One region of the Desulfobacter postgatei 2ac9 genome, then DNA from elsewhere that is predicted to be linked to it. Evidence: riboswitches for the same ligand, from Rfam matches in the RefSeq annotation. Region 1 holds a riboswitch; the other holds the start of a gene.
What was found. Region 1 has a riboswitch for thiamine pyrophosphate ahead of thiC (phosphomethylpyrimidine synthase ThiC). Riboswitches for the same ligand answer to the same signal wherever they lie in the genome.
Positions count from the first base shown of each region.

Region 2: it holds a riboswitch for thiamine pyrophosphate, as region 1 does, so the genes downstream of both, thiS (sulfur carrier protein ThiS) here and thiC (phosphomethylpyrimidine synthase ThiC) in region 1, are expected to answer to the same signal.

Region 1 covers NZ_CM001488.1:1,236,838-1,242,437, forward strand. Annotated here, with positions in the region: gene DESPODRAFT_RS05660 (pilus assembly PilX family protein) at 1-305, opposite strand, end outside; gene DESPODRAFT_RS05665 (prepilin-type N-terminal cleavage/methylation domain-containing protein) at 302-754, opposite strand; gene DESPODRAFT_RS05670 (prepilin-type N-terminal cleavage/methylation domain-containing protein) at 759-1,481, opposite strand; gene DESPODRAFT_RS21435 (GspH/FimT family pseudopilin) at 1,472-2,032, opposite strand; TPP riboswitch at 2,477-2,588, shown strand; gene thiC (phosphomethylpyrimidine synthase ThiC) at 2,676-3,965, shown strand; gene DESPODRAFT_RS05685 (hypothetical protein) at 4,123-4,623, shown strand; gene coaBC (bifunctional phosphopantothenoylcysteine decarboxylase/phosphopantothenate--cysteine ligase CoaBC) at 4,623-5,600, shown strand, end outside.
Region 2 covers NZ_CM001488.1:3,962,788-3,968,387, forward strand. Annotated here, with positions in the region: gene thiF (sulfur carrier protein ThiS adenylyltransferase ThiF) at 1-187, opposite strand, end outside; gene thiH (2-iminoacetate synthase ThiH) at 187-1,293, opposite strand; gene DESPODRAFT_RS18385 (thiazole synthase) at 1,314-2,090, opposite strand; gene thiS (sulfur carrier protein ThiS) at 2,093-2,290, opposite strand; TPP riboswitch at 2,382-2,476, opposite strand; gene dapF (diaminopimelate epimerase) at 2,516-3,367, opposite strand; gene DESPODRAFT_RS18400 (ribonuclease D) at 3,400-4,530, opposite strand; gene thrS (threonine--tRNA ligase) at 4,678-5,600, shown strand, end outside.

The sequences.
Region 1 (5,600 bases):
ACAAGATGTTTATAATCGTCCCACACATAGTTGTAGTCAACATCTGCGGGGTTCACGTTGATATAAGCAGGCGGCGTAGCCAGGGTGTTTAAGAATGGGCCGGATTGCTTCCATCCGCTGTCAGCTATATAGAATCTCTGGTATGCAACACGTTCATTCCCAGCTATTTTAAGTTCAAAGTTCGTAGTGTTTGTTGCTGCTATCCCTATAAAAGTCAGAATTGACAGAACAAGAAGCGTAGTAATAAGTGCAAATCCCTTTTCATTATGAATATCTTTGACAGGCTGTTGAATATGCTTGATCATAACATTCCACTTTTATAAAAACTGATTGTTAATGTTTTTGGACTTCCATCGTTGTAATTGACATTAAGTGAGACAACTTTGATGTTCAGTTCATCGGATTCATCGGTGACGCCATCTCCATCATTGTCTACGCCATCTGAATTTGTCCACTCAGTAACATTCCATGAAACCGAAGAAACATGAGAAGGCAACTGCAGCCCGGTAAGCTCCGCGTCACTATGAGGATTTGTGGCAGGATCCATTGTTGAATCATTATATGAAACATTTAATAAGCGTTCGTAACTGTTCCCCGCAAGTGTACTGGCTACAGTCAGCTTGTTCGCAGATGTATTCCCCCTTATGCTGCTTATCTGCATTGTATTCAGTGCCAGGATCCCAACCGCCAGTACAAACATTGCTATGAGAGATTCTATCAGCGTAAAACCTTGATTATTTCTCAAAAATGTCATGTTTTTATATTCCTAAATTGCGGCATTTTATTGTGGTTGTGAGCAGCCGGCGGCGAAAGTTGTCATTGTATGGTCCCCAGTTTTGGCCTGAAGGGGTGGTATATGTCATGGAATTTATAAATTTAGGATCTGAACGTTCAGCTATTGCAAGTATCGTAATTTGAACAGAACGAATAGCACTTAGATCTACCGGTGGTGCCAGGGCGAGATTGATTCCTGCAGAATCAAGGTATAAAAATTCAACTGCCTGGATATTTTCGGCAATGTCCTGAAATCCGCCTGCTCCGCCGGTCTGAATGCCAATATCCACAGGATCTGGTACTCCGTCCCCGTCACTGTCTGTATCTGGAATACCGTCCCCGTTCGCATCGAAAGTGCGAGACAGGCCGAGGTCAATGGTCTCCTTTGAATCATTTACATTATCTTCATCTGCACTGTCGCCGTCCTCGTCTTTATCTGTTTCAAACTGGATTCTTCCTGGCATTGCCGAAGTGACGGAAAAATTTCCACTGTCCTCAGGGTCATAGCCTGCCATTTGGATTTCTTCTATAATTAAGTAAAGCGCTGCACGAAGATTCTGCTGCATTTCAGCCACCTGGTCCTGGGTCTGGTAGGCTTTTTGCTGGGAAGAGTAGGTGGCATAGGTCGCCGCTGTGATCATTGCACCGATGACCAGGGCCATCATCATTTCGATTAGGGTAAATCCCTTCTGGTTGTTTACTGCCATTTTGCTGTTCCATACCATTTTGAGAGTCTGACAAGACCGCTGGACCGTGTGCCTACGGCATAGGCAGTGCCGTTGTTCGGATTGGCCAGATAGACATATCCGGCCGTGCCAATACCCCTTGAGTTAACAACGAGAACATTTGATGCATACGTGATGAAGTCACCAAAGGCTGCGTCCCCGGTTTCGGTTTCGGTTGCATTGCCATTGCCAAACTGAACTTTGTTTTTATATGAAGACAGCAATACTCTTGATTCAAGGTTATTTCCACTCCCCCAGTCGCTGCGAATTTCATAACGGCTGTTTGCCGTATCAAAAACAATGGCCGTATCGGCATTCTGCCTAACCGCAATCATGCGGGCCTCCTGCATGGCGGAATACAAGTCCCTTGCGGCAGATTTGACGCTTAAATTGTCAAACCAGAGCATCAGGTTCGGAACACCTATTGACGCGGCAATTCCAATAATTGCAATGACAATCATCATTTCAATCAGTGTAAATCCCCCATTGTGTTGTTGTCTGGGCATCATTTTCAGTAAAAATTTTTTAATCATGTTATTTTTTTTAATTTGTTGTTTATATATATTATCCGGGCAGGTTTTCAACCATCAGGCTATAATCGGGGAAAGCCCTCATTTGAGACCGGATTTTATAAATATGCTGAATGTTAAAGCAAAAATCATTCCATTCAGTCTCATCGTCAACGAAATATTGAACAAATTAGCATGGTTTTTTCACCATACCTTAATACGCTTATTTCGGGTATGTTAAGCCCATGTATATGTATCTAAAATTTGTCTTTTTTTTAAGAGATATTTAATTTTCCGGATGGTAGCCAGGCAAAATGTATAGAAGTTGCCTGACGTCATGGTTAAATTTCACCAAAATCATGAAATAAAATTAATACTACAGGCATCATTGGTTTTCAATCATTGTTTTAACCGTGTAGAAAACCTAATCCATTGACAGAACCTTCCGAATCAAGTATGTGACATTCCAGTTAATCACGGGGGTGCTTTCGTAAAAGCTGAGAGAAGTTGGCTCAAGACTTCAACCCTTGGAACCTGATCCGGTTCGTACCGGCGTAGGAAATGTGGTTGAAGCTTTGGCATAGAGCTTGTCTGTCATTTCCCGGCCCTTCCGTTTCAGTTTCCCCCCTATATTTATAGATAGAAATATAAAACAGGAGATGTACATATGTCACAGTCATATACGACTCAGATGGATGCAGCCCGAAAAGGCATTCTCACCCCTCAGATGGAACAGGTTCTCGCCAATGAATCCATTTCAAAAGAGGAGCTCATGGATGGCCTTGCCCAGGGTCGAATTGCCATCCCTGCCAATAAACATCATTTAAACCTGAAAGCGGCAGGTGTGGGAAAAGGACTTAAAACCAAAATTAACGTCAATTTAGGCGTATCCAAAGATGTCTGCTGTTTTGATTCGGAAATACGGAAAGCGCAGTTGGCCATAGAATACCAGGCAGATGCCGTCATGGACCTGAGCGTATCCGGCGACACTGAAACATTTCGAAAGCGTCTGGTGGAACAAATCCCTGTGATGATCGGTACGGTCCCCATTTATGACACCTTAACCCGTACCGGAAAACCCACAGAGGAGATAACCCTGGAAGAGTGGTTTGAAACCGTTGAGATCCATGCTGCCAACGGGATTGATTTTATTACCATTCATGCCGGACTTAACCAAAAATGTGCCCGAAGCATAAAAACCAATCCCCGGTTATGCGGCATTGTCAGCCGGGGAGGGTCCATCCTGTTCGAATGGATGGAAAAAACCGGCAACGAAAATCCTTTTTATGAACACTTTGACCGGTTACTGGATATTTGCCAGGCCCATGATGTCTGCATCAGCCTGGGGGACGGACTAAGACCGGGTGCCATAAAGGATTCAACAGACGCCCCCCAGATCGAGGAACTGATCACCCTGGGAGAACTGACCAAGCAGGCCTGGAAAAAAAATGTGCAGGTCATGATTGAAGGCCCAGGTCACGTGCCGCTGCATGAGATAGAAATGAACATGCAACTTCAGAAAAAGCTTTGCCACAACGCCCCGTTTTATGTGCTTGGCCCCCTGGTTACCGATATTGCCCCCGGCTACGATCATATCACCTCAGCCATCGGCGGAGCCCTGGCCGCTATGCATGGTGCCGACTTTTTATGTTATGTCACCCCGGCCGAACATCTGCGACTGCCAACCGCAGACGATGTTAAAGAAGGTATTATGGCATCGCGGATCGCCGCCCATGCCGGAGATCTGGCCAAGGGGCTTAAAGGGGCCGAGATTATTGACCATAAAATGAGCAAAGCCCGGGGTGAGCTGGACTGGGAGGGTCAGTTCGACTGTGCCCTGGATCCGGAAAAGGCAAGGAGTTTCCGAAAATCTTCGCAACCCGAGGAACAAGAGGTCTGTACCATGTGTGGTGATTTTTGCGCGGTTAAACGTACGGCGAATCTGCTTAAGCATTGAGTGTTTACCACGAAGAACACGAAGTTCACGAAGAGATTCGCGTCCTAAACTTCGTGTTCTTCATGAACTTTGTGGTTTTAATCATTGAATTGACATTTAAGGAGATTCGTTTTAGAAGAAATAGCATTTGCGCTAACGAATAACCTGGAGAAAATTAATGCAAATTCGTCATTGTCCGGCATCAGCTTTTTTAGTTTCTTTGGTCTTTACAGCCCTTATTTTTGTTTCAGGGTGCGGGGTTTCTAAGGGGGCATCTCCTTCGGATCAGGTCACGCCCCCCCAGTCGGGGATAGCGAAGCAACCCCTTGCTGTTTACCATGATTTTGAGGATGTGCTGGTGCCCGAGGAGTTGACAATTATTAGAAACCGCACGGTTGTGGTGTCAACGCCCGGATTCAGATCCGGACTTCTTACCCTTAAAGGGCGGGTGGAGCCAAACTCCCTTTATAGTTTTTTTTCCATGAGCATGGAAAAGGACAACTGGGCGGTCCTTTCCAGGATTAAAGCCCCGGAAACCACTATCATGGTATTTCAAAAGGCCACCCGGTGTGCTGTGATTACAATTCGTGAAGAGCAGATTTATACCTATGTTGAAATCGGTATAGCCCCAATTTTCCGCGGCGTATCGGAAAATCCCACAAGCGATGGGACCTATTGATGACATTGAATGGTAAACACATTTTTTTAGGGGTGACCGGCGGTATTGCCGCGTATAAATGCGTTGAACTGCTTAGGCTTTTCAAAAAGGCCGGGGCCGATGTGGTCGTGGCGATGACCCGGGCTGCCACCCGGTTTGTGGGGCCTGCCACCTTTGAGGTGCTCTCGGAAAATCCGGTGCTGCTGGATTTGTGGGAAGGGCCCGGTTCCGGCGTTGCCCACATTGAAGTGGGGTCAAGGTCCGATCTTGCGGTCATCGCGCCCGCCACAGCCAATTGCATCGGCAAGCTGGCCCACGGCATTGCCGACGATGCGTTGACCACCACCATGCTGGCCATGACCTGCCCTGTTTTGATCTGCCCGTCCATGAACACGGATATGTATCAGAACATAAGGGTGCAGAAAAACCTGGATCTGCTCGAAGAAACAGGCATTCATATCCTGGACCCGGATTCAGGCGTGCTTGCCTGTAGAACCTCCGGTGCCGGGCGTCTGCCTGAACCCTGGTTTATTTTTGACCGGGCTTGTGCGCTTTTTTACAAAAAGGACCTGAAAGCAAAGACCGTCCTGGTTTCTGCAGGCCCCACGGTTGAGCCCATTGATCCGGTACGTTTTATAAGCAACCACTCCTCGGGTAAAATGGGGTATGCCATTGCCGGGGCTGCGGAAAAAAGAGGGGCCAATGTTATCCTTGTGTCCGGCCCTGTCAGCCTTGATCCCCCTGTTGGTGTGACACGCGTATCCGTGGGCTCTTGCGATCAGATGTATGATGCCATGCTTGAATCTTTGGACCAGGCCGATATCATTATTAAAGTGGCGGCTGTGGGTGATTTCAAACCGGTGTCCGTCCAGGCCCATAAAATCAAGAAAAGCGGAACTCAAGGGGCTGTCACCCTTGAATTGACCCAGAATAAGGATATTTTAAAGGCCATTGGGCTCAAAAAAAGAAAAAATCAGTACCTGGTCGGGTTTGCTGCA
Region 2 (5,600 bases), 1.2 Mb from region 1:
TTAGGTTGATTTTAAGTGCCTCGACTTTGAACAGGCCGATCTGGTCGGAAAAATAAAACTGGCGGTTAAGGTTGCCGGATTCTACCCGGTCGAAATCGACCAGTTTGAGTTGCACAACGCCGCTTCGCACCAGGTTAAGTGCCACGTTGGAGCCGATACCGCCGACCCCTGCAATACCGATTTTCATCAGATGCAGTCCCAGTCTTTGTAAATCGGCTGGTAGCCCTGGGCGAGAATGGCATCGGCCACCTGAGCCACACTGCGGACATCGGTGATTTCAAATTGCGGCGTCTGACCCTCGGGCACCTCGGTATATCCACCGACACCGGTGCTTGACCCGGCAGAGTAACGGGTAACCCCCAGGGGCAGGATATGGTCGCGAAAGGTGGCGTTTTCACGGGTGGAGACGGTCACTCCCGAACGTGGCAGGAAGATGCGCAACGCGGTCATGAACTGAACAAAGGTTTTGTCATCCACCAGGTAGTCGGGTTGAAAATCGCCTTCCGCCTCGTTAAACCGGGGCAGGGAGATGGCGACTTCGGTATCGATATACTTGTTTTCAAGGTAGCGGGCATGTAATCCGGTGAAAAACATGTCCCGGCGCGGCTCGGAAAGACCCAGCAGCGCCCCGAGGTTGACCACCCGCATGCCGGCCATCGCGGCGCGTTCAGGCCCGTTGAGCCGCCATTGGTAATCCATTTTTTTGCCGGCCAGATGAACCCGTTTATAAACATCTTCGTCATAGGTTTCCTGGAACATGGTCATGGAATCGACACCGGCCCCGTAGAGTTGGCGGTAGTCATCAACCTCAAGCGGGTAGACCTCGATCGCCACGGATGCAAAATGTTTCTTGAGCAGTTGAGCCGCATCCACCAGGTATGACATGGGGGTCATGTGCTGAGCCTCACCGGTGAGAAAAAGTACATGCTGCATACCGGTTTTGGCAATGGCCTCGGCCTCAATCTCAATCTCTTCCAGGCTGAGCCTCCGGCGAAGGATGGGGTTTCTGTGATTAAACCCGCAGTAGGCACAGCCGTTGTTACAGTAGTTGGAGATGTACAACGGAATAAACATCTGGATCGTGCGTCCGAAATATTGCACGGTCAGGTGGTGGGCTTTGCGGGCCATGACTTCAAGATGTCCGGCAGCCCTGGGGCTCAGCAGGGTCAAGAAATCCATGGGACCGGGTTTTTCCTTGGCCAGACTGCGGATGACATCCTGATCGCTCACCTGGTCAAAAAAATGGGGAACGTCAAAATCCCGGTATCGCTCAACGATCTCGTAAAATGACATAATCTAATCCTCTTTATACCTCATACCTCGTCAAGGAATCCGGTGAGTGGAGAAGAGGCCCGGGCAAGGGTAGACTCTTCGGCCATTTCAGCCAGGTAGGCAGCCCGTCCGGCCTTGACCGCGAGATCAAAGGCGCGCCCCATAACTTCCGGGTCCCGGGCCGTGGCAATGGCGGTATTCACCAGAACCGCATCCGCACCCATTTCCATTGCAGCCGCTGCCTGGGAAGGCTTGCCGATTCCCGCATCGACAACGATGGGTACGGAGACGTTTTCAATTAACATGGCAATAAGCGGTTTGGTCTCCAGCCCCCGGTTGGTTCCGATGGGTGCGCCCAGAGGCATCACCGCCGCGGCACCCGCGTTTTCCAGCCGTTTGGCCAGGGGCAGGTCCGGCAGGACATAAGGCAGCACCTGGAACCCTTCTTTGGCCAGAATCTCCGTTGCCTTCAAGGTCTCCCAATTGTCCGGCATCAGGTATTTCATATCGGTGATGACTTCAATTTTAATGAAATCACCACAACCGGCTTCCCGGGCAATACGTGCAATGCGTACGGCCTGTTCTGCGCTTCGGACGCCGGATGTATTCGGCAGCAGGGTCACATGTTTGGGGATGTATTCAAGAATATTTTCAGACTGAGCCGTGATGTCCACACGACGCAAAGCGACAGTGATCATCTGTGAACCGCTGGCCGCGAGCATCTTGGGAATTTGCCCATGATTGCCGAATTTCCCGGTACCGGTCAGTAACCGGTTACTGAATTCTTTCCCCCCCAATCGAAGTACATCGTCTTTCATAATCAGCCTCCTCCGACAAAACTGAGCATCTCCAGGCAATCATCTTCCTGAAGTTCAGTTGTCGACCAAAATTCCTGTTTGATGATTTGCCGGTTAAGTTCAATAACCAGCGCCCCTGCATCGAGCTTTTTACAGGCGATCAACTGTGCCAACGTGCATGGCTCTATGCGTTCCTTGTTTCCATTGACAAAAATATTCATAGGCAAAAATCCTAAATAAAAAAAGCCGCTTGCCCTCAAGGGAAGGGCAAGCGGCTATAAAAATGCCTAAATCCGGATTTTTCCGGGTTTACTATTTTCTTGTCCGCTCTTCCCTTCGCCAGTATTATCCGGATCAGGTTCAATGGGTATTATCTCAGACGCTGTGCGCCACCCCAAACGATGAATCAAGCTATATATAGATTAAAAAGCTTTGTCAACCCTGGACTAAATATCAAAAGTTCCCTTAAAAACGGTTTGGGCAGGCCCGGTCTTAAAAATATGGCCGCTGGATTCATTCCATGAAATATCCAGGTCCCCGCCGTCCAGATTAACACGCACCTGACGTCCTGCCCGTCCCGTAAGATGGGCGGCCGTAACGGCAGCACAGGCACCGGTGCCGCAGGCAAGGGTTATTCCGGCCCCGCGTTCCCACACCCGCATTTTTAATTGCCTGTCAGAGACGACTTCAATGAACTCCACATTGGTTTTTTCAGGAAAACGAGGATGATTTTCCACCATGGGACCAATCGTTTCAATATCCACCAGTGACAAGTCATTCACAAAGATCACGGCATGTGGATTCCCCATGGAAACACAGGATACCAACATTGTGCCCTGGGCTGTCTCTATGGGTACCCCGAGGGCCATATCCCTGTCATGGACAAAAGGAATCTGCTGAGGCACAAGCCTTGGCACCCCCATATCCACGCATACGGAGACCACCTGTCCGCTTTGCTTTTTTTCAATCCGGGGCACCACGGTTCCGGCCAGGGTCTGAACCTTTATTTCATCTTTTACAAGAATATTGTTTTCGTACAGATACTTGGCAAAACAGCGCATGCCGTTGCCGCACATTTCAGGTTCGGACCCGTCTGAATTGATGATTATAAACCGAATATCATGGGTATCAGAATGCCGGGCCAGGATAATGCCGTCGGCACCGATGCCGAACCGCCGGTGGCACAGGCGCACAGCCAGATCCGAATAGTCAATATATCCTGCAATGGTCTTGTCCCGGTCATCCAGCATGATAAAATCATTGCCGATACCGTGCATTTTCCAGAAATCTATACGCATTGTTTATCCTTATCTATTTTTCTCTTTTTCACTCACTGAACCCGGGACAGGGTCTCAAGAATATGCTCACCAAGCGCCTCAACCTGCCAGTTTCGCATGCCCGGAATCAGCAACAAATCTTCCAGGCTTGCCGGCTTGCCCGCAGCCACAGCGCAAATCATATTGTTGTTGATCAAAAATCCCGGTTCCATGGCCAAAGTCTGGGACGCTGTTTCACGCATTTTTTTCAATGCATCAATACGGGCAAGGATCTGGGAGGTTTTCCTGGGCATCCGGGTTTTGGGATAGGACGGCAGTTCCCGGTGAGGTAAGGCAAGAGCGGTTTCAATGGCCTTGACGCATAACTGCCCGTACATGCCGCTCTGTTTAGGGCTAAGGGCCCGATGTTTCAATATCGACTCGACACTGGTCGGCCTGTGCTGAACCATGGTCAGAATGGACTGGTTGGACATAATTTTAAAGGGAGGCAGATCCTTTTTCTCGGCCTCGGAAAGTCGGACTTCCAGCAAATGCTCCAGCACGGCAAGGCTGCGGTTGTCAAGTTTTCCGGCTCCCTTGAACCGTCTGAACAAGGGTCTTGAATGATTGCTCTCGTATTTGACCCTGGCCTGCAACTCAAACTCCTCTTCAGCCCAGGCCAGACGCCCGATCTTTTCAAGACGTTCTTTTAAAAGGTCATGCAGGTCCACAAGCGTTGCCACATCCCCCACACTGTAGGCAATCATCTCCTCTTTCAAGGGCCGTTTTGACCAGTCCACCTTCTGGTATTTTTTATCCACATCAATATCAAAAAAAGATTTCAAAAGTGCGCCCAATCCCCGTTCCTTAATATTTAAGAAACGGCAGGCAATCTCGGTGTCAAACAGGTTTTCAATTTCAACGGACAACTCCCGGTCAAGGCTTCTGACATCAAAGTCTGATCCATGAAACACCTTGATAATCTCCGGGTTTTCAAGAATTCGGGAAAAGGGTAAAAAATCATTGATCAGAAAAGGATCCAGCAGCCAGGCCTGGTTTGGGCCTGCAATCTGGATCAGGCATATCTTTTCTGAAAAACAGTGCATGGAATCGGCTTCCAGATCCACACCGATTATTTCACAGGGTTCAAGTTTCAGGCATACTTGTGCCAGGTCTTTGTCCGTTGTTATAAACTGATAAACCACCTTAGTTTTCCCTTGATTGTTTAAAACACTTCTTTTAAAATTCTTTTTTTTAATTAACGGCTTTTTCTTACAATGCCTGATCATACGCTGCCTTTGGAAATAGGGCAAGATCGGGGCATGATATATAAAACAGGAAGTAAAAAAAAAATGATTCAAATAACTTTCCCGGATAATGCAGTAAAAGAATTTAACGAACCGCCCACAGGCATGGATGTGGCAAAAAGCATTTCCGAAGGATTTGCCCGCAACTGCGTGGCTATGGCAATAGAGGGCAAAGCCCTTGATTTAGGCACGGTCATTGAAGAGGACAGTGCAGTGAGCTTTATCACCGCCAACGACGACCAGGGGCTGGATATCCTACGACACTCCTCAGCCCATGTCATGGCCGAAGCCGTACTCAACCTCTACCCGGACGCCAAACTGACCATCGGTCCTGTGGTTGAAGATGGATTTTATTATGATATTGACATGGATCCGGTAAGCGAAACTGACCTTGAAAACATTGAAGCGGAGATGAAAAAAATCATCCAGGCCAAGGCAGGTTTTGAACGGCAGGTGGTCACACGGCAGCAGGCGCTTGAGCTGTTTGCCGACAATCCGTTTAAGGTGGAACTGATTAACGAGTTGCCCGAAGGCGAAGAGATCTCTTTGTACCAAAACGGCAAATTCATTGACCTGTGCCGCGGCCCCCATATCCCCAACACCGGCATGATCAAGGGGGTCAAACTCTTAAAAACCTCCGGTGCCTACTGGCGGGCGGATCAGTCCCGGGAACAGCTCCAGCGGCTGTACGGCATCTCCTTTTTTGACAAAAAGAAACTCAACGCCTATCTCACCATGATTGAGGAAGCCAAGAAACGGGACCACAGGAAACTTGGCACCCGCCTGGATCTGTACTCTTTCCATGACGAAGCACCGGGTATGCCCTTTTTCCATGCCAAAGGCATTGCCATGTGGAATGCGCTTTTGGAATACTGGCGCATGGAGCATAAAAAAGACGGGTATGTGGAGACCAAAACCCCGGTGATGATGACCCGAAAACTTTGGGAGCAAAGCGGTCACTGGGAAAA